Regions from separate parts of the Actinomadura coerulea genome, predicted to be linked through region 2. Evidence: riboswitches for the same ligand, from Rfam matches in the RefSeq annotation. Region 2 holds a riboswitch; the other holds the start of a gene.
What was found. A riboswitch is a leader RNA that binds a small molecule or an ion and turns the genes downstream of it on or off. The one in region 2 is predicted to bind glycine.
Positions count from the first base shown of each region.

Region 1 (14,638 bases), 2.7 Mb from region 2:
CCAGCGCCGCCCGCCGGGGACGCGGCCCGCGCCGTGGCACCGGACCTTGCCATGATGGGCCGGTGACCGCACGCGAGGACGAGCCCGCCGGCCGGGAGCCGGACGGGCGGCCCGAGGGCCGGGAGCGGCCGCCGGGCCGGCGCCCCGACGCCTCCATGTCCCTGCTCGCCGACCTGTTCGCGGGCAGGCGCCTCGACCCGGGCTACGCCGAGGCCGCGGCGCGCCGGGCCGCCTCCGGCGGGGCCGGGAGCCGGCCGGGCCGGCTCCGGGGCGCGGGCGTGCCGCTCGTGCTCGCCCTCACCGGAGCCCTGGCCGCCGTCGCCGGCGTCGAGGTGCACCGCAGCGAGCCGGTCGCCGCCGAGCGGCACTCCGGGCTCGTCGACCAGATCCACGCCCGCACGTCCGAGGCCGACGCCCTGCAGCACCGGCTCGACCGGCTGCGGGCCGACACCGAGCGGCGCAGGGCCGGCGCGCTCGCCCGCAGCGCCGAGGGCCGCCGCGTCCGGCGGGAGGTGGCCGCGGCGGGCGCCGCGGCGGCCGCCGTCCCGGTCGAGGGCGAGGGCCTCGTGGTCACCCTGGACGACGCCCCGCGCGGCGCCCGGGGCGCACCGGGCCGCGCCGCCGACGCCCGGGTCTATGATCAGGATCTCCAGGTCCTGGTGAACGGGCTGTGGGCGGCGGGCGCGCGGGCCATCGGCGTCAACGGCCGGCGGCTCACCCCGACCACCGCGATCCGCGCCGCCGGCGAGGCGATCATGGTCGACTACCGGCCGCTCGGCGGGCCCTACGAGGTCACGGCGCTCGGCGACCCCGGGCGGCTGCGGGCCGCCTTCGCCGGCTCGCCCGCGGACCGGCGGCTCGCGGCGCTGCGCGACCGGTTCGGGATCAGGTACGGCACGCGCCGCTCGGACGAGGTGCGGCTGCCCGCCGGGGGCGCCGCCCGGCTGCGGTACGCCGTCCCCGGCGAGGGGGGCGGCCGGTGAGCGGGGGAGGGGTGGCCCGGGGATGATCGCGCTGATCGGGCTCGTGGTCGGCGTCACGCTGGGCTTCCTGATCCAGCCGGACGTCCCGCTCTGGCTCCAGCCCTACCTCCCGATCGCGATCGTGGCGGCGCTCGACGCCATGTTCGGCGGCGTCCGGGCCCGGCTGGAGGGGATCTTCGACGAGAAGGTCTTCACGGTCTCCTTCGTCAGCAACACCGTCATCGCCGCGCTGATCGTCTTCCTCGGGGACAAGCTCGGCGTCGGATCGCAGCTGTCCACCGGCGTCGTGGTCGTCCTCGGCATCCGGATCTTCTCCAACGCGGCGGCCATCCGGCGGAAGCTGTTCGGCGCGTGAGCGGCGGCGAGGCCACGCGGCGCGACGAGGCAGCACCGGAGGACGGGCGGGCCCGGGAGGAAGAGCGGGGTCCCGGGGAAGAGCGGGGTGCTGAGGAAGAACGGGGTGCTGAGGACGAGCGCGTCCCGCCGGCGCCCGGAGGCATGCGCGCCCTCGCCCAGCTGCTGCGCCCGCGGATCAGCCCCGGACAGCTCGTCGGCGGGCTGCTGTGCCTCGTGCTGGGGTTCGCGGTCGCCGCCCAGGTGCGCTCGACCGAGCGCGACACCACGTTCGCCACCGCGCGGCAGGACGAACTCGTCGGCATCCTCGCGGACCTGGGCCAGCGCTCCGAACGGCTGAGGGGCGACCTGCGGGACCTGGAGGAGACGAAGGCCGGGCTGGAGCGCGACGCCGAGGGCGGGACGGCCCTGGAGGAGGCGCGCGAGCGGGCGACCACCTACGGCCTGCTGGCGGGCACCCTCCCCGCCGAGGGCCCCGGGATCGAACTGCGCATCGACGACCCCGGCCGCGGCGTGAAGGCCCTGAACCTGCTGGACGCCCTGGAGGAGCTCCGCGACGCGGGCGCCGAGGTCATCCAGGTCGGAGACGTGCGCGTCGGCGTCGACACCCACTTCCTGGACGACCGCGACGGCGTCCGCGCGGACGGCAGGCTCCTCACCGCCCCGTACCGGTTCCTGGCCATCGGCGACCCGCACACGATGACGACGGCGCTCAACATCCCGGGGGGCCTCGTCCGCACGCTGGAGGGCGCCGGGGCCCGCGTACTGATCACCCGGCGCGCGAAGGTGGCCGTCGGCGCGGTACGGTCTCCCTAGAGGGGACGGGGGACGGTAGACCGGACACCGGGCCGGGACGCCGCGATCGCGTCGGTCCGCGCGGCGTCATGGACCTGCGATCATCGGCGAATGTAGTTTGGTGCGGCCGGTTCACCGTTCCGGTTGACCCCTCGGGTGATACCCGCGTAAGTTGCGGCGACCGTCGCGTGAGCGGGCGGTGAGTTGGACCGTTGCCGGGGCGGATCCCCGGCGTGGGTTGGGTGATGGATGCGCGTGGCGCAGGCGGCCCCCGCTGAGGCGGGCGGGCGCGGGCGGCACGCCGATGGTAGGAGGCCGAGCCGATCGATGCCGAGCGTCTACTGCACGCAGTGCGGTCACGCCAACCCGGATGATGCCCGCTTCTGCTCGAACTGCGGCACTCCGCTGAGGAGTTCCGCGCCGCCGCCTCCCCGCGAGTCGCCGGGCGAGTCCACGTCCACGATCTCCATCGGGGGATTCGAGGCGCTGGACACCGACGCCGGCGCCGAGGAGCCGGCCGGGCCCGACCAGATGGCGATGGAGGCGCTCCCGCCGGGTACCGCGCTGCTCGTCGTCAAGCGGGGGCCCAACGCCGGCAGCCGCTTCCTGCTCGACAAGGACCGCACGTCCGCGGGGCGCCACCCCGAAAGCGACATCTTCCTGGACGACGTCACCGTCTCCCGCCGGCACGCCGAGTTCGCCCGGCAGGGCGGGGTGTTCTCCGTCCGCGACACCGGCAGCCTCAACGGCACCTACGTCAACCGGCAGCGGATCGACCAGGCCGGGCTGTCGGGCGGCGACGAGGTCCAGATCGGCAAGTTCCGGCTGGTGTTCCTGACCAACCCGGCCCACGGCTGACGGAGCGGCGAGGTCGCGGCGAACGATGGGAGGGCCCTTGAGCGCGGAGCCGGCCCGGTCCCCGATGACCATCGGGGACGTCCTCGGGCTGCTCAGACCTGAGTTCCCCGACATCACCATCTCCAAGATCCGCTTTCTGGAGTCCGAGGGGCTCGTCGAGCCGGAGCGCAGCCCCTCCGGCTACCGCAAGTTCGGCGAGGCCGACGTCGAGCGCCTGCGGTACGTCCTCACCGCGCAGCGCGACCACTACCTGCCGCTGCGCGTCATCCGGCAGCACCTGGAGGCGCGCGACCGCGGCGAGAGCGTCCCGCCGCCCGGCGCGCGCCGGCCCGGCCCCGCCGAGCCGGACCGGCGGCGCCCCCGCACGCTCGTGGCCGCCGACACCACCGCGCCGGAGCCCGCCGTGCGGCTCACCCGCCGCCAGCTGCTGGACGGCGCCGGGATCGACGAGGCCCTCCTCGCCCGCCTGGAGGAGTACGGCCTGGTCCGCCGGATCGGCGCGCACTACGAGGGCGAGGCGCTGAACATCGCGCGCGTGGCCGCCGCGCTCGGAGAGTTCGGCTTCGAGGTCCGGCACCTGCGCGCCGTCAAGGCCGCCGCCGACCGGCAGGTCGGCCTGATCGAGCAGATGGTCGCGCCGCAGCTGCGCCGCCGCAGCAGCGGCGCGCACGAACAGGCCGCCGAGACCGCGCGGGAGATCGCCGCGCTGTCGGTCCGGCTGCACGCCGCGCTGGTCGGCGCGGGTCTGCGCGAGAGCCTCGACCACTGATCACGCGGCCGGTGGAGGATTTTGCCGTACCCCGCGCGCCGCGAGCTGTCCGAGCCTGGGTGTACGTTGGCTACATGGTTCGGTCAGGAATCGATCCGCTGCACGTGGTGATCGAGACAGCGAGAACCAGCAGGGAGCCGCAGTGAAGCAGATGGAGGTCGTCGGCGTCCGGGTCGAGATGCCCTCCAATCAGCCGATCGTCCTGTTGAAGGAGACGGAGGGCGATCGCTACCTGCCCATCTGGATCGGGGCGGTGGAGGCGACCGCGATCGCCTTCGCCCAGCAGGGGGTGCTGCCCGCCCGGCCCCTCACCCACGACCTCTTCCGCGACGTGCTGGACGCCCTGAGCGTCCAGCTCCGCACGGTCAACATCACGGCGCTGCGCGAAGGGATCTTCTTCGCCGACCTCGTCTTCTCCAACGGCGTCGAGGTGAGCGCGCGCCCGTCCGACTCCATCGCCCTCGCCCTGCGCACGGGTGCGACGATCTTCGCCAGCGAGGACGTCCTGGAGGAGGCCGGCGTCGCCATCCCCGACGAGCAGGAGGACGAGGTCGAGAAGTTCCGCGAGTTCCTCGACACGATCTCCCCGGAGGACTTCGGCCGCGCCGGATAGCCTTCCCGCACCCCGGAGTGGGTGATTGCTGTGCCGTATGTCACTCTGGAGTGCGAGTTCATGCCATGGGGCGAATGGTCGCCCATTGCGCCGGACCTGGCGGTTTTTGCGGGGGAACCATCGGGGTATGGACTGCGTGGGTGGCGAAGGTGCGCAGTTTGCCCACGTGAAGCCGGTTCATCCGGGCATGCGACGCGCCGACGATGAACGTTGACCACACCCTGACCGGCACCTACCGTGCTGGTGGAACACCCGTGGTGTAATTCGTCAAACCCCCTTGACGAACCGCTGCGGGATGATAGAAGCCGGAGGTCCGCGTGGCGGTGAGCAGCGGCGAGGGCAAGGCGACCCCCGACAGGCGCGTGGCGTCCCGCCGTGCCGGAGAGCAGGGCCTGCTCTTCGACACCCAGGTGTCGGTGCCGCCGGAGGATGTCGGCTACCGCGGCCCGACGGCGTGCGCCGCGGCGGGGATCACCTACCGCCAGCTCGACTACTGGGCCCGCACGAAGCTGGTGGAGCCCAGCGTGCGGTCGGCGCAGGGGTCCGGCAGCCAGCGGCTGTACAGCTTCCGCGACGTCCTCGTCCTGAAGGTCGTCAAGCGGCTCCTGGACACCGGCGTCTCGCTGCAGCAGATACGCACGGCCGTGTCCCACCTGCGCGACCGCGGCGTCCAGGACCTCGCCCAGATCACCCTGATGAGCGACGGCGTCAGCGTCTACGAGTGCACCTCGCCCGACGAGGTCGTCGACCTCCTCCAGGGCGGCCAGGGCGTGTTCGGCATCGCGCTCGGGCGGGTGTGGCAGGAGGTGGAGGGCAGTCTGGCGGAGCTGCCCGCTGAACGCGCCTCCACCGGCGACGAGGACCCCGCCGGGCACCACCACGACGAACTGGCCGACCGGCGGCGCGCCCGCCGCACCGGCTGAGGCCGCGCCTCAGAGCGCCTCCTTGCGCTGCAGGAAGGCGAACGCCCCCCATCCGGGCAGGACCGGCAGCCACAGCGTCAGGAGCCGGTAGAGCAGCACCGCCGACGTCGCCGTCTCGGCCGTCAGCCCCGAGATCGTCAACGCCAGCGTGAGCGCGCCCTCGACGGCGCCGAGCCCGCCCGGCGTCGGCGCCGCGGACCCCACCGCGTTCGCGGTGAGGAACACCAGCACCACCGTCGTCCACGGCAGCGACCCGCCGAACGCCCGGATGGAGGCGTCCAGGCACAGCGTGAACGCCAGCGTCAGCAGCAGGGTTCCGCCCATCCCGGTGGACAGCTTCCTCGGCGACTGCAGAACGTCCACCAGGCGCGGCACCACGCCCGAGAACATGGCCCTGAGCCGCGAGGCGACCACCCGCCGCACCCGCGGCACCGTCAGCGCGAGCGCAGCGAGCAGCCCCAGCCCCAGCACCGCCAGGACGATCGTCCGGGACGGGGCCAGATCCTGCGTCGCCTTCGCCGTCGAGCCGGTCAGGAACCCGAACAGCACCAGCAGCAGGATGTGGGTGACCATCCCCACGAGCTGGGACGCGCCCACGCTCGCGACGGCCAGGGCGGGCCGGACGCCCGAGCGCTGCAGGTAGCGCGTGTTGACGGCGACGCCGCCCACGGCCGCCGGCGCGACCAGCTTCACGAACGACGCGGCCAGCTGCACCAGGACCGTCCGCCACAGCGGCAGCCGCTCGGGGACGAACCCCATCAGCATGAACGCGGCGGCGACGTAGGTGAGCGCCGCCGCCCCCAGCGCCGCCGCCACCCAGTGCCAGCTCGCCGTGGCCGCCAGGCGGCCGATGTCCAGGCTCGTCACCTGCGGGATGACGATGTACGCCGCGACCGACAGCGCCACGATGCTGACGATGGTCCGGGGCCGGAACCGCTCCAGCTTGGCCGGAGGCGCCTCCGTCTCGGGCTTCAGCCGGACGATCTGCTCCCGGATGCGGGTCAGCAGGTCCTTGTGGCGCCGCAGCGCGGTGCGGGTCGCCCGCGACAGCGCCACCCGCTGGAGCAGCGGCACCGCGCCGCCGAGAGCCTCCTCGCCCAGCACCGGCGCCGCCGTCCGCACCGCCCGCTCCGGCCCCGCGCGCAGCGCCAGCGTCGTGAGCAGCTGCGCGAGGTCCAGGCGCAGCGCCAGGTCGCCGGCCGCCGTCTCCCCGGACCGCAGGTCGGTCAGGTAGGCGAGGCCGTCGTCGCCGACCAGGACCGCCTCGTCCTCCAGCCGCCGGTGCGCGAGCCGCCCCGCCTGAAGGGCCCGGAACTGCCGCCACACGTCCGCCAGCAGCTCGTCGGTGACCTCCCCGTCGGGGACGTCTCCGAGCCTGCGCCCCGGGACGTGCTCGTAGGCCAGCAGCGCCGCCTCGGTGCCGACCTCGCACGTGCCGACGAGCCGAGGCGTCCGGGCGCCGGCGGCGTCCACCGCGTACGCCATGAGCGACTCCAGCTCCAGGGACCGGCGCAGCGACCGCAGCGTCCGCCCCGTCGTGGCGCCGCGCAGGCGCAGCAGCCGCCAGACGCGGTAGAGCAGCCCGGCGGTCTGCTGGTCGCGGTCCAGGACGCGGACCTCCACGTCCCAGTCGCCGTGCGGCCCCCGGCCCGCCGGGAGCCGGGCACCGTACCCGTCCTGCGGGCAGGAGGCGAGGGCGACGCCGTAGCGGCGGGTCTCGTCGGCGTCGTGCGTGCCGTCCAGGCGCGCCCCCCGCCGCGGGTTCAGCCCCAGGCGTTCCAACGCGGCCACCACCGCCGTCCCCGACGGGCGCGGGTTCGGCGTCCCGACGGCGTAGAGGGTGCCGTGGCCGATGGCGCGGCCCAGCAGGTAGGTGGCCGCCAGCGCGGCGACGGAGGCGTAGGACGCGGTCAGCCCCGTCAGCGCCGCCAGCCCGATCATGGTCCAGGTCGCGGCCTGCCAGCGGGCGCGGCCCGCCATCCCGACCGCGCTGACGAACGCGATCACCGGGGCGATGTCGGTGTGCACCGGCGCGGTCTCGGTGCCGCCCCAGATCAGCGAGTCGAGCACGCCGCCCGGCGCGGCCCGCACCACCAGGTCGTCCAGGCCCACCGTGATCCCGAACGCGATCATCGCGGCCAGCAGCGCGATCGCCACGCGCACGCCGTCCTTGTGGAACAGCCGCTCGATCGCGAACGCGATCGGCACGGCCAGCACCCCGAAGCTGGACACCAGCGTCGCCAGCGTCAGCAGCAGCCGCGGCGCGTGCGCGGTGCCCTGCGCGATGTCGGTCTGCAGGCCGTGGGTCGTCTGCTGCGCGATCGACACCAGCAGCATCACCGCCGCCAGTCCCACCACCGAGGCCGCGAACCGGATGGCGTCGGAGGGCCGGCGGATCCGGTACGGCTGGGCGGGCTCGTCGACGGGCGCGCCTGCGGCCGCGCCCTGCGCCGGGCGCACCGCTCCGTCGCGGGTCTGTGTCACGCCGTACCGCCGCCCTGACCATCCGCCATCGTGATCAGCGTCCCAGACCCGGCGGCGCGCCGTCGAGTCGCGGGGCCGCCGCCGGGACGCGCGTCCATCCCGCAGCCTCATCTCCCCGCCCCCGTGCGGCCCGGGACGGTCGCGCCCCAGGTGAGTCAGCACATGGTACTCGCCGGTAGAGCGCCCGCGCCGGAGGACGCGGCCCCTTGCGGCGGACCGGAACGACGCCGCGGACGCGCCTTTGGGTAGGGTTCGACCTAGGACATGCCGTCAACCCTGTGCGGGAGAGACCCCACGCCGCCAGCGTGGGGCGCCGAAGGGGCAACCTCCCCGGAACCTCTCAGGCAAAAGGACCGCACGGGCGAGGCACCTCTGGAAAGCAGGCGTCGGTCCCCGCGCGCGGGGAGGGACGGCTCACCGAAGGGGAAACCCCGCCGCGCGGGTGAAGCTCTCAGGTGCCGATGACAGAGGGGGAGAGGCCGCCGGCCCGCGCCGGCGGCGGACCTGAGCGACCGCAGCAGCCAGGAGGCCCTCCATGACCGCCCAGTTCTTCGCCCCTGTGGCCGCGCCGCAGCATCCCCGGTCGGCGTTCGCCGACCGGCACGTCGGCCCCTCACCGGACGACCAGGCGAGGATGCTGGCCGCAATCGGCTACTCCGGCGCCGAGGCGCTGATCGACCACGCGGTCCCCGCCGCGATCCGCACGTCCCGGCCGCTGGACCTGCCGCCCGCGCTGAGCGAGACCGCCGCGCTGGACCGGCTCCGCGAGATCGCGTCCCGCAACACCGTCCTGACGTCCATGATCGGGCTCGGCTACCACGGGACGACCACCCCCGGCGTGGTCATGCGGAACGTGCTGGAGAACCCGGGCTGGTACACGGCCTACACCCCCTACCAGCCGGAGATCTCGCAGGGACGCCTCGAAGCCCTGCTGAACTTCCAGACGATGGTGGGCGACCTCACCGGGCTGCCCGTCGCGAACGCCTCCATGCTGGACGAGGGCACCGCCGCCGCCGAGGCCATGGCCCTCGCGCACCGCGTCTCCAGGCGCAAGGAGCCCGGGAAGTTCCTCATCGACATCGACGCCCTCCCGCAGACGATCGAGGTCGTCCGGACCCGCGCGATCCCGCTCGGCATCGAGGTCGTCATCGCCGACCTGTCCCGCGGCCTGCCCGACGGCGACTTCTTCGGCGTGCTGCTCCAGTACCCGGGCGCGTCCGGCGCCGTCCGCGACCTCGAGCCCGTCATCGCGCAGGCCCACGAGCGCGGCGCCAAGGCCGTCGTGGCCGCCGACCTGCTGGCGCTGACGCTGCTGCGCCCGCCGGGCGAGTCCGGCGCCGACATCGCGGTGGGCTCCGCGCAGCGGTTCGGCGTCCCCTACGGGTTCGGCGGACCGCACGCCGGCTACATGGCGGTCGCCGAGGGCATCCAGCGCCAGCTCCCCGGGCGGCTCGTCGGCGTGTCCGTCGACGCGGACGGCGCCACCGCCTACCGGCTGGCGCTGCAGACCCGCGAGCAGCACATCCGCCGCGAGAAGGCCACCAGCAACATCTGCACCGCCCAGGTCCTGCTCGCCGTGATGGCGAGCATGTACGCCGTCTACCACGGCCCCGAGGGCCTCGCCGCGATCGCGCAGCGGACCCACCGCCGGGCCGCCGAGATCGCCGCGGGGCTGCGCGCCGGCGGTGTCGAGGTCGTGCACGGCTCGTTCTTCGACACCGTCCTGGCCCGCGTGCCCGGCCGCGCCGCCGAGGTCGTCGCGGCGGCCCGCGAGCGCGGGATCAACCTGCGCCCCGACGGGCCCGACCGCGTCGCGGTCGCCTGCGACGAGACGACGCTCCCCGCGCACGTCACGGCCGTGCTGGAGGCCTTCGGCGCGGCCGCGGCCGACGAGGTCCCCGAGGCGTTCCCGGACGCGCTGCGCCGCGAGAGCCCCTACCTGACCCACCCCGTCTTCCACGCGCACCGCTCCGAGACCGCGATGCTGCGCTACCTGCGCAGGCTCCAGGACAAGGACATCGCGCTCGACCGCTCCATGATCCCGCTCGGCTCCTGCACGATGAAGCTCAACGCCACCGCCGAGATGGAGCCGATCACCTGGCCGCAGTTCGCCGACATCCACCCGTTCGCGCCGCTCGACCAGGCCGCCGGCTACGTCGAGCTGATCGGCGAGCTGGAGGGCTTCCTCGCCGAGATCACCGGGTACGCGAAGGTCTCCGTCCAGCCGAACGCCGGCTCCCAGGGCGAGCTCGCCGGCCTGCTGGCCATCCGCGGCTACCACGCCTCCCGCGGCGAGGAGCACCGCGACGTCTGCCTGATCCCCTCCTCGGCGCACGGCACCAACGCCGCCAGCGCCGTCATGGCCGGGATGCGGGTCGTCGTCGTCACGTGCGACGAGGGCGGCAACATCGACCTCGGCGACCTGCGCGCCAAGCTCGCCCAGCACGGCGGGCGGCTGGCGGCGATCATGGTCACCTACCCGTCCACGCACGGTGTCTTCGAGGAGACGATCACCGAGGTGTGCGCGGCCGTGCACGAGGCCGGCGGCCAGGTCTACGTCGACGGCGCCAACCTCAACGCGCTCGTCGGCCTGGCCCGCCCCGGCGAGTTCGGCTCGGACGTCTCCCACCTCAACCTGCACAAGACGTTCTGCATCCCGCACGGCGGCGGCGGCCCCGGCGTCGGGCCGATCGGCGTCCGCGAGCACCTGGCGCCGTTCCTGCCCAACCACCCGATGCGCGAGGAGGCCGGCCCCGGCACGGGCGTCGGCCCCATCTCCGCCGCCCCGTGGGGCTCGGCCGGCATCCTGCCGATCTCCTGGGCCTACATCGCGATGATGGGCCCGGACGGGCTGCGCGCCGCCACCGAGGGCGCGATCATCGGCGCGAACTACCTCGCCGCCCGCCTCGCCCCGCACTACCCGATCCTCTACACCGGCCGCGAGGGCCTCGTCGCGCACGAGTGCATCGCCGACCTCCGCAAGATCACCAAGGAGACGGGGATCACCGCCGAGGACGTCGCCAAGCGCCTCATCGACTACGGCTTCCACGCCCCGACCCTGTCGTTCCCCGTCGCCGGCACCCTGATGATCGAGCCCACCGAGTCCGAGGACCTCGCCGAGCTCGACCGGTTCTGCGACGCCATGATCGAGATCCGCCGGGAGATCCAGCGCGTCGCCGACGGCGGCTACGACGCCGAGGACAACCCGCTCAAGAACGCCCCCCACACCGCCGCCTGCCTCGTCTCCGACGACTGGAAGCACGCCTACACCCGCGAGGAGGCCGCCTACCCCCTCCCGTCCCTGCGGGAGAACAAGTACTGGCCGCCCGTCCGCCGCATCGACCAGGCCTACGGCGACCGCAACCTCGTCTGCTCCTGCCCGCCCCCCGAGGCGTTCGAGGACTGAGTTGGATTGTGTGGTTGTGGGTCAGGCGCCCGGGGGCGCCTGACCCACAACCACACGTGCGATCGCTGGCATCGCTCCGACTCGCCTTGCGGCTCGCTGCGCGATCAGGTTCTCGCAAGCTCGAACCTGCCTTCGGACGCGATCGCAGTGGCCGGGGTCGCTGGTGGCTGGGGCGTCGGCTGGGCACCGTTCGCGTCCGTTGCCGGCGTCGCTGCGCGGTTGGGTTTCGCTAGCGCGGGCTTGCCTTTGGACGCGATCGCGGTGGCCGGGGTCGCTGGTGGCTGGGGGTCGGCTGGGCGCCGTTCGCGTCTGGTGCCGTGGTCTGCTGTGCGATCGGAGTCTGGCGGCTTGAGTTCGCGTGCGGCCTTGTGCGCGCCCCTCTTGTCGCGTGCTGTGATGGCTGGGTCGGCGGGCTGTTGTTTCGGCGGCCACCTTCGGGTCTTGCTTCGGTCGGGTCTGCCTTCGGCGTCAGGGGGTGGCTGCGGGGGCGGTCGCGCCCGGGGGCCGGCGGTGGATTTGTGATCTTGGCGGGGTTTCCGGGTGTCGCCGCGGGACGGGGGAGGGGGTGGATCGCTACGCTCTTTGCGGACCCCGACCCCCAGAGGGCAGAAGAGCGATGATCGAGTCTCCGGACGCGGTATCCGACGACGCGGCGCGACTGTGCGAGGAGGCCCGCGGCCTCGCCGAGAGCGGTGAGGCCGAGAGGGCCGCACTGCTGTTCGAGAAGGTGCTCGCGCTGGGCGACACCCCCTTCCGGGCGCGGGCGGCGCTGGGGCTGGCGGTCGTCCTGGACGACGCCGGGCACGTGGAGCGCGCCAGGGAGGCCGACCGGGCGGCGATCGCCACCGCCGACCCCGAGTACGGGCCGCGCGCCGCCTACCACCTGGCGCTCACCCACGAGCGCGCGGGCGAGCACGAGCGGGCGGCGCCGGCGTGGCGGGTCGTGGTCGACTTCGGCAACCCCGCCTACCTGCCGCCCGCCCATCTGGCGCTCGCCCGAATCGCCGACGACGCCGGCGACTTCGACACCGCCCGCGACCACTGGGAGGCGGTGATCGCGACCGGGGACGCCGAGTACGGGCCGCCCGCCGCGCACGACCTGGCCCAGCGGCTGCTGGAGCGCGACGAGCCCGCCCGGGCCCAGCGGGTCCTGACCGCCGGGCTCAAGCTGATCGACCGGGGCGCCGCCCCCTACGCGTACGGGCGGCTCGCCGTCGCGCTCGGCATCTCCTACCTCGACCAGGCGATCGGCGCGTTCGGCGCGGCGCTGGGGGAGGAGCCGGCCGACCCGGAGGTCGGGCCGCTGGCCACCGAACTGCTGGCGCGGACGCTGCCGCTGCGCGGCCGGGGCGCCGAGGCGGGCGAGGTGTGGCGGCGGGGGCTCGCCGAGCCCGGCACCGCGGGGCAGGTGCGGGCGCGGCTGCGCCGCGACTTCGGCGACGCCGACGACGACGGCGACCTGTGGTGGGAGCCGGTCGTCGAGCACGCCGTGTCGGACGGGACGCTCCCCGCCCTCGCCGGCGAGGCGTTCGGCGCCCTCGACCACATGTACGCGCTGCTCGCCGTCCGGTACGCCGAACGCCGGACGGGCGACGCCCGCGAGACCCTCGGCAAGGCGGTCCGGGTGCCCGGCGGGTACACGTGGGGGCCGCTGCTGCACGAGAGCTTCGCAGAGCGGTTCCGCCTGGCGACGGGCTCGGCCGTCCCGGACTGGACCGAGGGCTAGCCGGCGATCGCGCGCTCGGCGATCACCTTGGTGATGCGGGCGCGGACGAGGTACTCGGTGGGGACGGCGTTGCGCCGCCCGAACTCCTCCGCCCGGTCGGCGCCCATGTAGCGGCCGCCGATGACCGTCGCCCAGCGCAGGATCTCGTCGAGGTCCTCGACGAGGGAGGCCCGGGCCTGGATCAGCACGTACGAGTACGGCGGCGTCTGGTCGTCGACGCAGACCGAGACGCGCGGATCGCGGGCGAGGACGCGGCCCTTGACGCTGTGGTGTCCCGTGTTGAACAGCAGGTCGTCGCCGTCGAGGACGAACCAGATCGGCGTCACGTGCGGCGTGCCGTCCTTGCGGGTGACGGCGGCCTTGCCGGTGCGGGTGCCCTCCATGACGAACGCGCGCCATTCGCTGTCGGTCATCGTCTCCATGGGGCCAGTCTGCCGCACGGCCGGTTCACGGCTGCCACTACGGTGAGTCACATGAAGGTCGTGACGGCGCACGGGCCCGCCGAGGTGGTGCTGGACGAGGTGAACGACCCGGTGTTCCTGCTGGTGCTGACGCACGGGTCGAACGGGGGAGTGGAGGCGGCCGACCTGCTGGCGGTGCGCGCCGAGGCGCTGCGGCTCGGCGGCGCCGTCGCGCGGGTGACGCAGCCGTTCCGGCTCGCCGGGCGGCGGGCGCCCGGTCCGGCGGCCAAGCAGGACGAGGCGTGGCTGGAGGTCGTCGCGGCCCTGCGCAAGCGGTTCGGGGACGTCCCGCTGGTTCAGGGCGGCCGCAGCAACGGGGCGCGGGTGGCGTGCCGGACCGCGGCGGCCGCCGGGGCGGCCGGAGTGGTGGCGCTGGCGTTCCCGCTGCACCCGCCGGGCAGGCCGGAGAAGACCCGGGTGGAGGAGTTGCGGTCGGCGGGAGTCGAGGTCGTCGTCGTCAACGGCGACCGGGACCCGTTCGGCGTGCCCGGCCCGGCGGACGCGGCGCGGGTCGAGGTCCTGCCGGGCGAGCGGCACGACCTCGGCAGGGACCCCGCGGCGGTCGGCCGGGCGGTGGAGCCGTGGTTGAAGCGGTGGGCGGCCCGTCCGGTGCGGACGGGCCGGCGGTAAGATCGCTCCGGGCCCGGTGCGGGCCCAGAGGCCGGTGGTGGGCGGGCGTGCCCCCGAGGATGATCACCCGTTTGAACTAGTCCCCCGTGGAGACCGCTCAAGCGGCGGACGTGGCCTGCGCGTCCGTCGGCCGGTGCGGCGCGATGACTCCCCCGTCGGGCAGCAGCTCACCGGTGTCCTCGAACAGCACGACCCCGTTGCACAGCAGGCTCCACCCCTGTTCGGGGTGCGAGGCCAGCGTGCGGGCGGCGTCGCGGTCGGGTGCGTCGTGGGAGGGACAAGGCGGCTGGTGCGGGCACATGGCGTGCCTCCGGTCTCAACTACTGGTCGGTCGTGGTGCTTTCCTGTTCTGACGCACCCAAGTGTGGAGTGGTTCGCCCGCACCGGCCATAGCCCGTTGGGACGGTTGTCCATTGGTACCGGAGTACCGGACGGGTGTGATCCCTCCCACTCCCGGGGCGCCACGCAGTAGCGTGCCTCCCGCGCGATAACGGACGAAGAACGACACGCCGCCGGAGCCTGAAACCGGACCGATGTTCGGTGGGGAGCGGGCCCCGCGGGCCGGTCCTAGCGCACGCCGCCGAGGACGACCCCGAGGCCCGCGCGGAAGCGGGCGTCCCAGTCGACCGCGCCGTC
Region 1 covers NZ_JACHMQ010000001.1:1,887,927-1,902,564, forward strand. The annotation lists gene BKA00_RS08665 (DUF881 domain-containing protein) at 63-983, shown strand; gene BKA00_RS08670 (small basic family protein) at 1,006-1,338, shown strand; gene BKA00_RS08675 (DUF881 domain-containing protein) at 1,482-2,153, shown strand; gene BKA00_RS08680 (FHA domain-containing protein) at 2,460-2,990, shown strand; gene ftsR (transcriptional regulator FtsR) at 3,028-3,759, shown strand; gene BKA00_RS08690 (bifunctional nuclease family protein) at 3,902-4,372, shown strand; gene BKA00_RS08695 (MerR family transcriptional regulator) at 4,690-5,295, shown strand; gene BKA00_RS08700 (lysylphosphatidylglycerol synthase transmembrane domain-containing protein) at 5,305-7,779, opposite strand; glycine riboswitch at 8,051-8,145, shown strand; glycine riboswitch at 8,146-8,257, shown strand; gene gcvP (aminomethyl-transferring glycine dehydrogenase) at 8,315-11,185, shown strand; gene BKA00_RS08710 (tetratricopeptide repeat protein) at 11,802-12,911, shown strand; gene BKA00_RS08715 (PPOX class F420-dependent oxidoreductase) at 12,908-13,333, opposite strand; gene BKA00_RS08720 (alpha/beta hydrolase family protein) at 13,385-14,002, shown strand; gene BKA00_RS08725 (DUF5999 family protein) at 14,100-14,303, opposite strand; gene BKA00_RS08730 (TetR/AcrR family transcriptional regulator C-terminal domain-containing protein) at 14,570-14,638, opposite strand, start outside.
Region 1: another riboswitch for glycine. It lies ahead of gcvP (aminomethyl-transferring glycine dehydrogenase); the one in region 2 lies ahead of gcvT (glycine cleavage system aminomethyltransferase GcvT).

Region 2 (14,638 bases):
GTCGCGGGAGGCGCTCGACGCCTACGCCGCCGAGTCCCACCGGCGCGCCGCCGAGGCGTGGAAGAACGGCGAGTTCGACCGGGAGGTCGCCTGGACGGGGCAGCGGGACGAGACCGTCCGCCCCGGGACGTCGCCGGAGATCCTCGCCGGGCTGAGGCCCGCCTACCGCGACGAGCGCATGGCCGAGCGGTTCCCCGAGATCGGCTGGAAGATCACCGCGGGCAACGCCTCGCCGGTCAACGACGGCGCCGCCGCCGTGCTGGTCATGGGCGCCGACGTCGCCGCGCGGCTCGGCCTGCGCCCGCGCGCCCGCTTCCACTCCTTCGCCGTGACCGGCGACGACCCCCTGCTGATGCTCACCGCGATCATCCCCGCGACCGCGAAGGTGCTGGAGCGCGGCGGCCTCGCCCTCGACGACATCGACCTGTTCGAGGTGAACGAGGCGTTCGCTCCGGTCGTGCTCGCGTGGGCGCGCGAGACCGGCGCCGACCTCGCGCGCGTCAACGTGCGCGGCGGCGCGATCGCGATCGGCCACCCCCTCGGCGCGAGCGGCGCCCGCCTCATGACGACCCTGCTGCACGCCCTGGAGGACCGCGGCGGGCGGTTCGGCCTCCAGACCATGTGCGAGGCGGGCGGACTGGCCAACGCCACCGTCGTGGAGCGGCTCTGACGGGCGGTCCGGGCAGGTCCGGCGGCTAGGCTTCCCGGTATGCCGAAGGACGCCGATCCGCGCGAGTGCTCGATCGCCGACACCCTCGACCTGGTCGGCGAGCGCTGGAGCCTGCTGGCGATCCGGGAGCTGAGCTACGGGGTGGGGCGCTTCGACCAGATCGTCCGCAACACCGGCGCGTCCCGCGACATCCTCACCGCCCGCCTCCGCAAGCTGGAGGCGGGCGGCGTCATCCGCCGCGAGCGCTACAGCGACCACCCGGTGCGCTACGAGTACCGCCTCACGCCCGCGGGCATGGAGTTGTGCGACGTCCTGCTCGTGCTGATGGTCTGGGGCGACCGCCACCTGCACCCGGACGACCCGCCCGTCCGCTGGCAGCACTCCTGCGGCGAGATGGTCAGCCCCCAGGTCGTCTGCCGCCACTGCGGCAACGAGGCCCGCCGGGGCGCGCACTCCCCGACCGGCCGAGGCGCCCGCCCCTGACCCCGCCCGCCACCGCGGAAGCGGGTGGCCCCGGCGGAGGCGGCCGGGGGGCGTCAGCGGGGGGCGGGGCGGCGCCCGGCCGCCCGGGTCCAGCGTCGAGAGTCTGGAACCCTGCCGCCAACGGCGGGGTCAACTCCGGGCGGCCCGGTCCAGGAGGAGCGCGGCGCCGGCTCGGGCGCGGGCGGCGGCGGTGGGGTCGCCCTGGATCCCGGCGACGACGATGGCGCCCTCGGCGAGCAGGTGGACGGGCTCGGCGGCGGACGCGTCGACGGGGGAGACCAGGGCGAGGACCTGGTCGTGGAAGGCGCGCTTGTGTGCTCGCGCCGCCTCCGCGATCGCCGGGGAGGACGAGCCGAGCTCCCCGTGGGCGTTCACCCAGGCGCAGCCGCGGAAGCCGGGCTCGGCGAACCACGCGCCGAGCCAGTCGAACAGGGCGAGGACGCGCCGCCGGGGGTCGGGTTCGGCGTCCAGGTGGGCCGCCAGGCTCGCGCGCCAGCGGCGGTCGCGGCGGTCCAGCATCGCGACGACGAGAGCCTCCTTCGTCGGGAAGAGCCGGTAGATGCGCTTGAGCGGCAGGCCGGAGGCGGTCCGCAACTCGTCCATGCCCACCGCCTGGACGCCCTGCCGGTAGAAGAGGCGCTCGGCGACGTCCAGCAGCCCCTGGCGGTCCCGGTCCTGCTGCTCCTCGGTGATCGCGGCCGGCATCGGCGCTCCTGACTTGACGTGGAGAACGGTCGTTCCCTACCTTAGCGGCACCAACGGAGAACGCTCGTTCTCAACTGAGGAGGCCGCCGTGTCCGAAGAAAGCGCCCCGTCCCGAGAAAACGCCGTGCCCGAGGACCGTCCGCCCTACCCGCCGTTCACGATGGAGACCGCGAAGCAGAAGGTCCAGGCGGCCGAGGACGCGTGGAACACCCGCGACCCGCACCGGGTGGCGCTCGCCTACACGCCGGACTCCGTCTGGCGGAACCGGGACCAGTTCGTCACCGGGCGGGAGGAGATCATCGCGTTCCTGACGGCGAAGTGGGAGCGGGAGCTCGACTACGCGCTCCGCAAGAGCCTGTGGGGATTCCGCGAGAACCGCATGGCCGTCCGGTTCCAGTACGAGTGGCACGACGCCGGCGGGCAGTGGTGGCGCAGCTACGGCAACGAGCTGTGGGAGTTCGACGAGCGCGGCCTGATGCGGCGGCGCGAGGCGAGCATCAACGACGTGGCGATCGGCGAGGCCGACCGGCGCATCCGCGGCCCGCGCCCCGCGGGCGAGCACGGGATCGACATCCCGCTCCGGTAGCGGGCGCTCAGCACTCGATGACGTTGACGGCGAGGCCGCCGCGCGAGGTCTCCTTGTACTTGTCGAGCATGTCGCGGCCGGTGTCGCGCATGGTCTTGATGGCCTTGTCGAGGGAGACGAAGTGGCGGCCGTCGCCGCGCAGGGAGATCCGGGCGGCGCTGATGGCCTTGACCGCGCCGACGGCGTTGCGCTCGATGCAGGGAACCTGGACCAGGCCGCCGACGGGGTCGCAGGTCAGGCCGAGGTTGTGCTCGATCCCGATCTCCGCGGCGTTCTCCACCTGCTCCGGGGTGCCGCCGAGGACCTCGGTGAGCCCGGCGGCGGCCATCGAGCAGGCCGAACCGACCTCGCCCTGGCAGCCGACCTCCGCGCCGGAGATCGAGGCGTTCTGCTTGAACAGCACGCCGATCGCCCCGGCGGTCAGCAGGAACCGCACCACGCCCTCGTCGTCGTGGCCGGGGATGAACCGGTCGTAATAGTGCAGGACGGCCGGGATGATGCCCGCGGCGCCGTTGGTGGGGGCGGTGACGATGCGCCCGCCCGCGGCGTTCTCCTCGTTGACGGCGAGGGCGAACAGGGTGATCCAGTCCATCGCGTGGAGCGGGTCGGCCGCCTTCTCCACGGAGAGCTGGCGGTGCAGCTGGGGAGCGCGGCGGCGCACCTTGAGCCCGCCCGGCAGGAGGCCCTCACGGGTGCAGCCGCGGGCCACGCAGGCCCGCATGACCTGCCACAGCTCGAGCAGGCCGTCATGGATCTCGGAGGAGTCGCGGCCGAACGCCTTCTCGTTCTCCAGCATCAGCGCCGAGATCGACAGGCCCGTCTCCCGGCAGCGTTCGAGCAGCTCGGCGGCCGTGTCGAACGGGTACGGCAGGACGGTGTCGTCGGGCTTGATGCGGTCGGCGCCCGTAGCGTTCTCGTCCAGGATGAAGCCGCCGCCGACGGAGTAGTACACCTTGGCGCGCAGCTCCTCGCCCGCGGCGTCCAGTGCCGTGAAGCGCATCCCGTTGGGGTGGCCGGGCAGCGACTCCTTGCGCTCGAAGACCAGGTGCTCGTTGACCACGAACGGGATGTCATGGTCGCCGAACAGGCGCAGGGCCCCGCGCTCGCGGATGGCGGCGAGCCGCTCGTCCACCCCGTCGACGTCGACGAGCTCGGGCTTGTCGCCCTCCAGGCCGAGGATGACGGCCTTGTCGGAGCCGTGGCCCTTGCCGGTGAGGCCGAGCGACCCGTAGAGGGTGACGGCGACGGACGCCGTCTTCTCCAGCAGCCCGTCGCGCCGGAGCCCCCGGGCGAACCGGTGCGCCGCGGCCATCGGGCCGCCCGTGTGGGAGGACGACGGACCGATACCGATCTTGAACAGGTCGAAAACGCTGATGGCCATAGCTACCTCGTTGTAGCCGCGCCCCCTCCCCCTAGGGGGAGCCCCAGGAGGGGAGGGGGCGCCGGAACGTCACAGGTTCGGGTACAGGGGGTGCTTGTCCGCCAGCGCCTTCACCCGGGCCGCGAGCGCGTCCCGGTCGAAGGACGGCTGCAGCGCCAGCGCGATCACGTCCGCGACCTCGGCGAAGTCCTCGGCGGTGAAGCCGCGGGTCGCGAGGGCCGGGGTGCCGATCCGCAGGCCGGACGTCACCATCGGCGGGCGCGGGTCGTTCGGCACCGCGTTGCGGTTGACCGTGATGCCGATGTCGTGCAGGCGGTCCTCGGCGTCGCGCCCGGTGAGCTCGGAGTCCACCAGGTCGACCAGCACGAGGTGGACGTCCGTCCCGCCGGTCAGCACCTTGACGCCGGCCTTGGCGGAGTCCTCGGCGAGCAGGCGCTCGGCGAGCAGCTTCGCGCCCTCCACCGTCGCCGCCTGCCGGGCCCGGAACTCCTCCGACGCGGCGATCTTCAGGGCGACGGCCTTCGCGGCGATCACGTGCTCCAGCGGGCCGCCCTGCATGCCGGGGAAAACCGCCGAGTTGATCTTCTTGGCGTACTCCTCGCGGGCGAGGATCAGCCCGCCGCGGGGACCGCCGAGCGTCTTGTGCGTCGTGGTCGTCACGATGTCGGCGTGCGGGACGGGCGAGGGGTGCAGCCCCGCCGCCACCAAGCCCGCGAAGTGCGCCATGTCGACCATGAGCAGCGCCCCGACCGAGTCGGCGATCCGCCGGAACGCGACGAAGTCGAGCTGACGCGGGTACGCCGACCACCCCGCCACGATCATCTTCGGCCGGTGCTCGGCCGCGAGCGAGGCCACCTCGTCCATGTCGACCAGGCCGTCCTCGGCGCGGACGTGGTACGGCACCACGTTCAGCACCTTGCCGGAGTAGTTCAGCCGCATCCCGTGCGTGAGGTGCCCGCCGTGCGCGAGGTCGAGGCCGAGGATCGTGTCGCCGTGCTGGAGCAGCGCGAAGTAGACCGCCGTGTTGGCCTGCGCCCCGCTGTGCGGCTGGACGTTCGCGTGCTCGGCGCCGAACAGCGCCTTCGCCCGGTCGATCGCGAGCTGCTCGGTGACGTCGACGAACTCGCAGCCGCCGTAGTACCGGCGGCCCGGATACCCCTCGGCGTACTTGTTCGTCAGAACCGACCCCTGCGCCTCCAGCACCGAGACGGGCGCGAAGTTCTCCGACGCGATCATCTCCAGGGTGCCCTGCTGGCGGCGCAGCTCCGCGGCGACGGCCTCGGCGACCTCCGGATCGGCCGTCGCGAGGGAGTCGTTCACACTCATGATTCCTCGATCAGCTTGTCGTAGGCGGCGGAGTCGAGCAGGTCGCCCGGCTCCTCCGAGATCCGCACCTTGAAGATCCAGCCCTCGCCGTACGGGTCGTCGTTGATGACCTTCGGCTCGTCCACCACCGCGCTGTTGACCGCGGTGATCTCGCCGCTGACGGGGGAGTAGATGTCGCTGACCGACTTGGTCGACTCGATCTCGCCGCACGGCTCGCCCGCCTCCACGGCGTCGCCCTCCGACGGCTGCAGCTCGATGTAGACGATCTCACCGAGGGCGTCGGCGGCGTGCGCGGTGATGCCGACCGTGACGATGCCGTCCTCGCCACCGAGGCCCGACACCCACTCGTGCTCCTCGCTGTAGCGGAGCTCCTCCGGAACGCTCACGATCACTTCTCTCTTTCCACTGTGGGGGCGCGCCCCCACACCGCCGGACAACTTGTTCAGGAACGCTTGTAGAACGGCAGGGCCACCACGTCCACCGGCTCATGCCGGCCGCGGACGTCCACGGCGAGGCCCGCCTCCTCGACGCCGCTGTCGAGGTACGCCATGGCGATCGGCGTGCCCAGTGTGGGCGACGGGGCGCCGCTCGTCACGATTCCGCACGGCGCGCCGCCGGACGTGACGACCTGGTACCCCTTGCGGGGCGCGCGACGCCCCCGCGCGACCAGTCCCACGAGCCTACGGCCCGGCGGGGTCTGCGCCTGCGCCGCCAGCGCGCCCTTCCCCACGAAATCGCCTGGCTTGTCCAGCTTCACCACCCGGCCGAGGCCCGCCTCGAACGGCGTCGTCTCCGCCGTCAGCTCGTTCCCGTACAGCGGCATCCCCGCCTCCAGGCGCAGCGTGTCCCGGGCCGACAGCCCCGCCGGGACGACCCCCTCCACCGCGGCGAGCGCCTCCCACATCCGGACCGCGTCGGACGCGTCCACGAACAGCTCGAACCCGTCCTCACCCGTGTACCCGGTGCGGGCGACCAGCGCGTCCACGCCCGCGACCCGCCCCGCCAGGATCGCGTAGTACTTCAGGTCCCCCAGCGGCGCGTCCGTGAACCCTTCGAGAATCCCCTGCGAACGCGGCCCCTGCAGAGCGATCAGCGCGTACGAGTCCGACCGGTCGTCCACCGCCGCCTCGAACCCCGCGGCGCGCTCGACCAGCGCGTCCCTGACGACGGCGGCGTTCGCCGCGTTCGCGACCACCATCCACGTCTCGTCCGCGAGCCGGTAGACGATCAGGTCGTCCAGGACGCCGCCGTCGTGCCCGCAGATCATCGTGTAGCGGGCCTTGCCCACCGGCATCGGCGACAGGTTGCCGACCAGCGCGAAGTCCAGCGCGGCCCCCGCCCCCCGCCCCGACAGGAAGATCTCCCCCATGTGCGACAGGTCGAACAGCCCCGCCCCCGTGCGGACGGCCTGGTGCTCGGCGGTCTCGCTCGCGTAGCGCAGCGGCATCAGATAGCCGGCGAAGTCGACGAGATTCGCGCCGAGGTCCTCATGGACGTCGTGCAGCGGCGTCTTCTTCGCGGTCGGATCGGCGGACATGGGCTCGGCTCCTTCGTCACGGGCGCGCATGGTCCATCGTCCCACTCGCGCACCGGGCGTATCGGTGCCTCCCCCTCTGTCATCGGCGCCTGAGAGCTTCACCCGCCGCGCACGGCGGGCTTTCACCTTCGGCGGGGGACGGAGGTCCCCGCTTTCCAGAGGTCGCCTGGCCCGTGCGGTCCATTGGCCTGAGAGGTTCCGGGGAGGATTTGCTCCTTCGGCGTCCCCCACCGGCTGCGAGGGACTCTCCCGCACGGGATCATCAGCTGTCGAAGAAGGCTAGCAGTGTTCATTGCGTTTTTTCAGGTCGGGCCTTGGGGGCCCCGACCTGAAAAAACGCGTGCGATCGCTGCATCGCTCCGGCTCGCCCTGCGGCTCGCTGCGCGATCAGATTCTTGCTTCGCTCGGACCTGCCTTCGGACGCGATCGCGAGTGTCGAGGTCGTCGCGGGCTGAGGTGGCGGCTGAGGTCGCCTCGTTAGACGGGTTGCTGCTGAGCGCGCCCGTCCGGTCCTCTCGCGCGGGTCGTCTCGAACCGTTGCGCTCTGTGCTGGCGTGGCGGTGTCCCGTGGTGCAGTTCGGGACGGTGGTTGGGCTTCGGGTCGCAATCGGAATCGTGGTCCTCGCCGCCTTCGGCGTTGTGGGCGTGCCGAACAAGAAGCCCGCCGATCGGACACGCCTGCCGCCTACCGCGGGTCGCTGGGCCTGCGCCGGCGGGCGAGCCCGACCGGAACCAGGCGCCCCCCGTCCCCCTCCTCGGGGACGGGGGCCGTTTCGTCACGCCCGTAATGTGTATTCTTCGCGCGAACGGCCCCGCCCAATTCGCCTGGGCGGGGCCGCTATCTCACATGGCGGGCTTGCCCGTGCCGGAACACCTTCCTCGACTGCCGGGCTTCTGATGCGCCGGCGTCGACGAGCCCGTGTCGGCGGACGTCTCCTGTCCACAGTCGGGGCACTGTGCCATGGTTCACACCTCCTCTCTCTGCTGGAAGTCACCCCCCTGGCTGATCGACCCGCCCGCGGGCGCCAGGCTCCGGAACACGCCGAAGATGTCGGCGCCGCTGTGCATGCGCACGAGGACGCAGCACGGCCGCGGCCCGGCGTTCTCGCGGACCGACTTTCGTTCGACCGCCTTGACCTCCGGGTTCGCGCCGTTGGCGATGAGCGCGGCGATGTGCTGCTCGATCAGGCGCAGCGGCGTCCGGCCCGTGCTCGGCAGCTCCGGGAGCGTCTGGGAGGCGGGCGGCTCCCCGGTGACGGGGGTCTCCTCCCCGCCGTCACCCGACGGCGGGGACGTACGCGCCCACTGGAGCGCCACCTGGGCGCCCGTGCGCAGGGTGATGACGTGGCCGTACTGGGGATCGGCGATCCCCGCGTCGGTGAAGAGCTTCACGCTGGTGATCGCGGGAGAACCCTTCAGCACGTCCTCGACCCATGGCGCCCATCGGGGCAGTCGCATATCTCCTCCTGTCCTCGCGCGTCGCTCCTTGCGCGGAGGTCACGCTACCGGGTTGGCGGCCACGCCCCCGGTTGCTCCGCGCCGGCTCATGAGTCGGCTGCGAGCAGCCCGACGAGGGCGACCTCGGCGCCGGTGACGTCGGTGGCCGGGGCGAGCGCGTCGCCCATGTGCGACCAGGTCGGGTAGCGGGGACGCATTACTGCGTCCCCGCCCCCTCAGAACCGTGCGTGCCATTCGTCACGGCACACGGCTCAAGCAGATCCAAGCGACGGTTCAGGGTCACGCTGCGTTCTGCTTCGACGTTGGCTATAGAGCCAGCTTCGATGACAGTGTGTATGCACTAAGCGGGTCCTGGCGCCACCATGGCGGCCGGATTCCGGGGCATCCACGATCAGGAGATAGCTCGCCGCTATTGCTCGCCGGGTAACTTGCTGCCACCAGCTTTCCCACTGTTGTGGGGATTGCGGCGGCTGCTCTGCGGTCAGCAGATAGTCCCCGCACCTCGGGCATATGGCGTTCTGTTCGTCCAGTAGCCTGATGGTGTACCGATCGAGCGGCGGCTTACTCCGTCTGCGGCGGTGAGCCCAGTACTCGGCCAGGAAAGGATCGTCCGGAGACGCCCATCCTTTAACCATGACGTGCCGTTTAATTTCCGTCCACCGAAACATAACCAAGTAGGCGCCGGACTCGAGATCCCCGAACACCCACCTGTCGTTCCGGAACTTGTTGAACTGGCCATAGTACCTGGGGATAATCCATGACTTTGGCTTATTCTGATGGCTGTGCGTGGCCCACTTGTAGGTGAGTCTCCACACGTGCGTGTCGAGATCTTCGAAAACCTTCGACGACACCACCGGTCGATAATACGCCGCCCACCCCCGGATCACGGGGTTCAGGGCGGCAATCACTGCTTTCGCGTTTGCGCCGCGCAGCCGACGCATTTCAAACGCGAGTCTCGACCTGATCCGCTGTACGGCCGCCTTACTAGGCTTGATCAGGAGTTTGGAGCCATACCGGCGGACGTTGAAGCCGAGAAAGTCAAACCCCTCGGCCACATGGACAATGCGGGTCTTATCCTCGTTGAAGGACAGGCCCCGACCGCCCAGCCATCGCGCCAGTCGCTCCTTGATCAGCACGGCCTGATGGCGGGTGTGACAGAGCACCACCAGGTCGTCCGCGTACCTGACCACTACCGGAGAATCCGGATAACTTCGTCCTGCCTTGGGCCCGGTAGTTCTGTACCTGGCCCCAGCGACCGTTTCCAGACCGTGTAACGCGACGTTCAGCAGTAGCGGGCTGATGACCCCGCCCTGCGGAGTTCCTTCCTCGGTGGGAGCGAACCCGCGTCCCGCCTCGAACACTCCCGCCTGGAGCCACTCACGCACCATCTCCCGAGCGGGAAACAGGCCGATAGCCTCCATCAGCGTTTCGTGGTCGATCCGGTCGAATGCCGCAGCCAAATCCGCATCGAGCACCCATAGCCGTGCTGCGGTCTTGCTTTTGCACGTCTCATAGATGGCCTCGATCGCGTCATGGCACCCTCGGCCCGGCCGAAACCCGTATGACTTGGCCTCGAACCGAGCCTCCCACTCGGGCTCCAGTGCATTCCGGACTCGCGCTTGATGACAGCGGTCCATCAGCACCGGTATGCCGAGCGGACGCATGCGCGCGGGGTTACCGGCCTTGGGAATGTGCACTCGCCGGACCGGACGGGGGCGCCAATCCTGCCTGCTGCGATGGACTCGCTTCGCCATGCGCATTCTGGCCTGGTGGGTCAGAGCGACCTCGCCATCGACCCCCGCCGTTCGCCGTCCAGCGTTCCGCTGCGTCACCTGTCGCACGCTCACCAAAGTGTTCGCTTGCGACCGCAGCATGAGTTTCTGTAGATTCCTGGCTTTCGCCAGGTCCCCTTCCTGCACCGCCTTGAAGATCCGCTGTCGTAGGCGGCGTACCTGCTTCTCCTGTTCGGACCAGTCAATACGCCCCCACTCTGAACTCTCATCCAGATCGAGACGACCCTGTTCCGGGATCGGCAGGCCCTCAGGTCCGTTCGCCGTTTCGGCGTCCAACTTGCCCCTCGGTTCGGATGCCATAGACAGTTTCCTTCAAAGATCCACCTGCTCACGTCAGCACGCTTTCGCGTCCGGGCATCGGCCCGTATCCGGCCAGTTATACGGACAGTCCATCGGAGGGCTGGCTTCGCAGTCCGCTTTCCTGTCACCTTTCGGCCACCGGCATTGGCTTCTTGAGCATCCTGTCCAGGCCAGGGATTATGCCCCTCTTACGATCGGCCTACCAACCTCGTTGGACCTGACCCGGGTTTCCATGTTCCGCACGTTCGAGAAGCGGTCGAGCTTGGGTGCCTTCTTTACTCCGGGGACAGCGGTGCCCATGCGGTGCAAGTGGTTTCCTTGCCCACCGCCGGCCGCATCTCAACGACCCGTCCCTGTCACGCTGCCTTCCCACCCGTCTCAGCGAGTCCCTATAACGGAGCATCACCAAAGATTCACTTGCGTTCACCCCGCACTCGACCTTCCCCACCTGTAGGACCGAGACGGAATCGGCCCCCTTGGGATTTCCGTGAGCTTCACACCCACTGACTCAGGAAGCCAGCACGCATGTCACGACGGGGACAGGCTCAGGCACTAGCCTGGAATGCATTCCGACTTTCCATCGGCCTCCAATCATGCATTCACTCGAAACGTGCGACTTCACGTCGCACAACCAGTCCTGGTCGTCGTCCTTCGGCCGCGGCTCGCACCTGACCCGCACGCCGCGGGGCGGCGAGACGCCGGCGGGGGTCGTCACGGTCACCTCGGGGGCGGCGATGTCCACCTTGTAGCCGCGGATGCCCATGCGGGTGGCGAGTGCGGCGAGCTGCGGGTGCATCTCCAGACCGAGCAGGCGCACGATCTTCACGGTGGCCCCGTCGACGTCGGCGATCGGTCCGAGGTCGAGCCCGGAGTCCCAGTTGAACCGGCCGCGCTGGGAACTCGGCGCGCAAGGTGGCGAGGCGCCCTTCGAGATCCATGGGTGGCGGTGGGGGCGGTTCTGGGTTGGGTAGCTTGCTCACTAGCCGCCGACACCTCGGCTACGTCTTCCAGCTCATGGACGTGCGCATGACGCTGGCCGAGCGCCGCCGTCTGGTCGTCGTCGGAGGGTGGCTGGCGCTGCTCGCCGCGACTTGCGACATCGACCTGGGGCGGCGCCCGGCGGCCGCCGCCAGGTTGCGCACGGCCGCGCAACTCGCCGAGCATGCCGAGCATCCGGAGATCCTCGCGTGGACGCTGGAGACGCGCGCCTGGCAGCGACTCACCGACGGCGACCTTCAAGAGGCTGTGAAGCTGGCGTGCGGCGCACAGGAGATCGCCCCGCGGGACGGTTCGGCCTTCATCCAGGCGACCGCGCAGGAGGGGCGAGCATGGGCCCGGCTCGGCGCCGGCCCGGAGACCAGGGAGGCCCTGGCGCGCGTCGAGCAGCTCGTCGAGCCGCTGCCGATGCCGGATCATCCCGAGCACCATTACCGGTACGACCCGGCCAAGAGCGACGCCTACACCGCCACCACGCTCGCGTGGATCGGTGATCCGGCGGCCGAGCGCTACGCGCGCGGCGTCCTGGCTCGGCTGGAACGCCCGTCCTCGGGTCCTGCCCGGCCGCGGCGGGCTGCCTCGGCGCGGCTCGATCTCGCGCTCGCGCTGCTGGCCGCAGATCAGCCGGACGAGGCAGCGCACACGGCGCTGGAGGCGGTGACGAGTGGGCGCCTGGTGCCGTCGAACCACTGGCGCGCGGTCGAGGTCATCACCGCCGTGGAAGCCCGGAGCGTCCCGGCGGCCGCCGAGCTCAGCGAGGCATACCGCGAGTTGTGTGCGCCCACCGAGTAGGGCTTACGCCCCTGAGCGCCCCGTGATCGGGGCCCGATCGGTGACGCTGCTGACGTAGGCACCTCCCCGAAACGCTTCGTGTCGCCTCGGCTTGGGGCTCCGTCAGTTGCGGGTGGGGGTGGGGGTGGCGGGGGCCGACATGGACTTCACGCAGGTTTGCAGGGCGGCCCTGATCTTCTTCTGACTCGCGGCCGGGTTGGCACCGCGCCTCAAAGCGGCTCGCGGCGTGTGCCGCTTCTCCGTTCGCCTCAACCGGATCGCGGGCCGTAACGTACTCTGAACTGGTTGTCGGAGATCACCCCCGGTGAGCGGGGTGGACGGACCCGGAGGGCACGCCGCATGGTCTACTACCTGGCTGGAGCGTTGATCCTCTTCTTCGGCCTGCTGGTCTCCATCGCGCTGCACGAGCTCGGGCACTTCTCCTTCGCGAAGCTGTTCAAGGTGCGGACCACGCAGTTCATGGTCGGGTTCGGGCCCACGATGTGGTCGAGGCACAAGGGCGAGACCGAGTACGGGATCAAGTGGATCCCGCTCGGCGGCTACATCCGCATGATCGGCATGCTGCCGCCGCGCAAGGGCGACGCGCCGGGGCAGGTGCGGCGGATCAGCACCGGGCCGTGGCAGGGGCTGATCGAGTCCGCGCGGGGCGCCGCGCTGGAGGAGGTCGGACCGGACGACGGCGACCGCGTGTTCTACGCCAAGAAGTGGTGGCAGAAACTGCTCATCATGTTCGGCGGGCCCGCGATGAACCTGCTCCTGTCGGTGATGTTCTTCGCGATCCTGCTGATGGGCATCGGCGTCAACCAGCCGCAGCCGGTGATCAAGGAGGTCGCCGAGTGCATGGTGCCGGCCAGCGCCAAGGTCACCGCGTGCCCGGCGGGCGCGACGCCGACCCCGGCGCGGCAGGTCGGGCTCCGGGCCGGTGACCGGATCGTCGCCTTCGACGGCAAGAAGATCGACGACTATCCGCAGTTGCAGAAGCTGATCCGCGAGGACGGCGGCAAGACCGTCGCGATGACCGTCCGGCGGGACGGCGCGGACGTGCGGCTGAACGTCCCGATCACCCGCAACCAGATGTACGACCTCAAGGACGAGGACAAGGTCGTCAACGTCGGGTTCCTCGGCATCACGCCGTCCAGCGGGATCGAACGGCAGGGGCCGGGCGCGGTCGCGACCACGATGGGCGACCTGACCGCGCGCACCGCCGGCGCCCTGGTGCGGATGCCGCAGAAGATGGTCGGCGTGTGGAACGCGGCCTTCGGCGGCCACGAGCGCGACCCGAACGGGCCGATCGGCGTCGTCGGCGTCAGCCGGATCGGCGGCGAGGTCGCCGCGTCCGACGACTTCACCGGCACGCAGAAGGTCTCCTTCTTCGTGATGCTGCTCGGCTCCCTGAACCTCGCGGTCGGGCTGTTCAACCTCATCCCGCTGCTGCCGCTGGACGGCGGGCACATCGCCGGCGCGCTCCTGGAGGCGGTCAAGAAGGCGTTCGCCCGGATCTTCCGCAGGCCCGACCCCGGTTACGTGGACGTGGCCAAGGCGCTCCCGGTGACGTACGTGATGGCGGTCATCCTGATCGTCATGGGCGGCCTGCTGATCTACGCCGACCTGTTCAACCCGATCCGCGTCACCGGGTGACGTCCGGCATCGTGCCGGTCTTCAGGAAGCCGTTCAGCGCGGCCAGGTAGGGGGCGATGTCGAGGCCCTGCCCCGCCAGCCACGCGTCCGACCCGTAGGTGCCCGCGTAGCGCTCGGCGCCGTCGCAGATGAGCGTGACGACGCTGCCGCGCTCCCCGCGGGCCCGCATCTGCGCGATCAGCTCGGCCGCGCCCCACATGTTCGTGCCGGTCGAGCCGCCCACGCTCCGGCCGCTGACCTCGCTCGTCCAGCGCATCGCCGCGATGGACGCCGCGTCCGGCACCCGGATCATCCGGTCGATCACCGTGGGCAGGAAGGACGGCTCGACGCGGGGGCGGCCGATGCCCTCGATCCGCGAGCCCGCCGCGGTGCGCTCGGGGTCCCCGTCGGCGAACGAGCCGTGGAACGCCGACCCCTCGGGGTCGACGACCGCGAGCCGCGTCTGGAACCGCTGGTAGCGGGCGTACCGGCCGATCGTCGCGGACGTCCCGCCGGTGCCCGCGCCGACCACGATCCACGACGGCTCGGGGAACCGCTCCAGCCGCATCTGATCGAAGATCGACTCGGCGATGTTGTTGTTGCCGCGCCAGTCCGTGGCCCGCTCGGCGAAGGTGAACTGGTCCATGAAGTGGCCGCCGCACTCGGCCGCCAGCCGCCGCGACTCCGCGTAGATCGCCGACGGGTCGGCCACCAGGTGGCAGCGGCCCCCGTGGAACTCGATGAGCTGGATCTTCTCCGGGCTGGTGGAGGCCGGCATGACCGCGACGAACGGCAGGCCGAGCAGCCGCGCGAAGTACGCCTCCGACACCGCCGTCGACCCACTGGACGCCTCGATGATCGTCGTGTCCCGGCGGATCCACCCGTTGGCCAGCCCGTACAGGAACAGCGACCGCGCGAGCCGGTGCTTCAGCGAACCCGTGGGGTGGACGGACTCGTCCTTCAGGTAGAGGTCGATGCCCCACTCCGGCGGCAG
Region 2 covers NZ_JACHMQ010000001.1:4,576,022-4,590,659, reverse strand. The annotation lists gene BKA00_RS20975 (thiolase family protein) at 1-670, shown strand, start outside; gene BKA00_RS20970 (winged helix-turn-helix transcriptional regulator) at 710-1,153, shown strand; gene BKA00_RS20965 (TetR/AcrR family transcriptional regulator) at 1,283-1,858, opposite strand; gene BKA00_RS20960 (DUF1348 family protein) at 1,983-2,444, shown strand; gene BKA00_RS20955 (L-serine ammonia-lyase) at 2,452-3,825, opposite strand; gene BKA00_RS20950 (serine hydroxymethyltransferase) at 3,895-5,151, opposite strand; gene gcvH (glycine cleavage system protein GcvH) at 5,148-5,537, opposite strand; gene gcvT (glycine cleavage system aminomethyltransferase GcvT) at 5,594-6,688, opposite strand; glycine riboswitch at 6,762-6,850, opposite strand; glycine riboswitch at 6,855-6,950, opposite strand; gene BKA00_RS20935 (hypothetical protein) at 7,655-8,146, opposite strand; gene ltrA (group II intron reverse transcriptase/maturase) at 8,398-10,239, opposite strand; gene BKA00_RS20925 (hypothetical protein) at 10,748-11,065, opposite strand; gene BKA00_RS20920 (NsdA family TPR-like regulatory protein) at 11,212-12,027, shown strand; gene BKA00_RS20915 (M50 family metallopeptidase) at 12,367-13,665, shown strand; gene cds1 (L-cysteine desulfhydrase Cds1) at 13,655-14,638, opposite strand, start outside.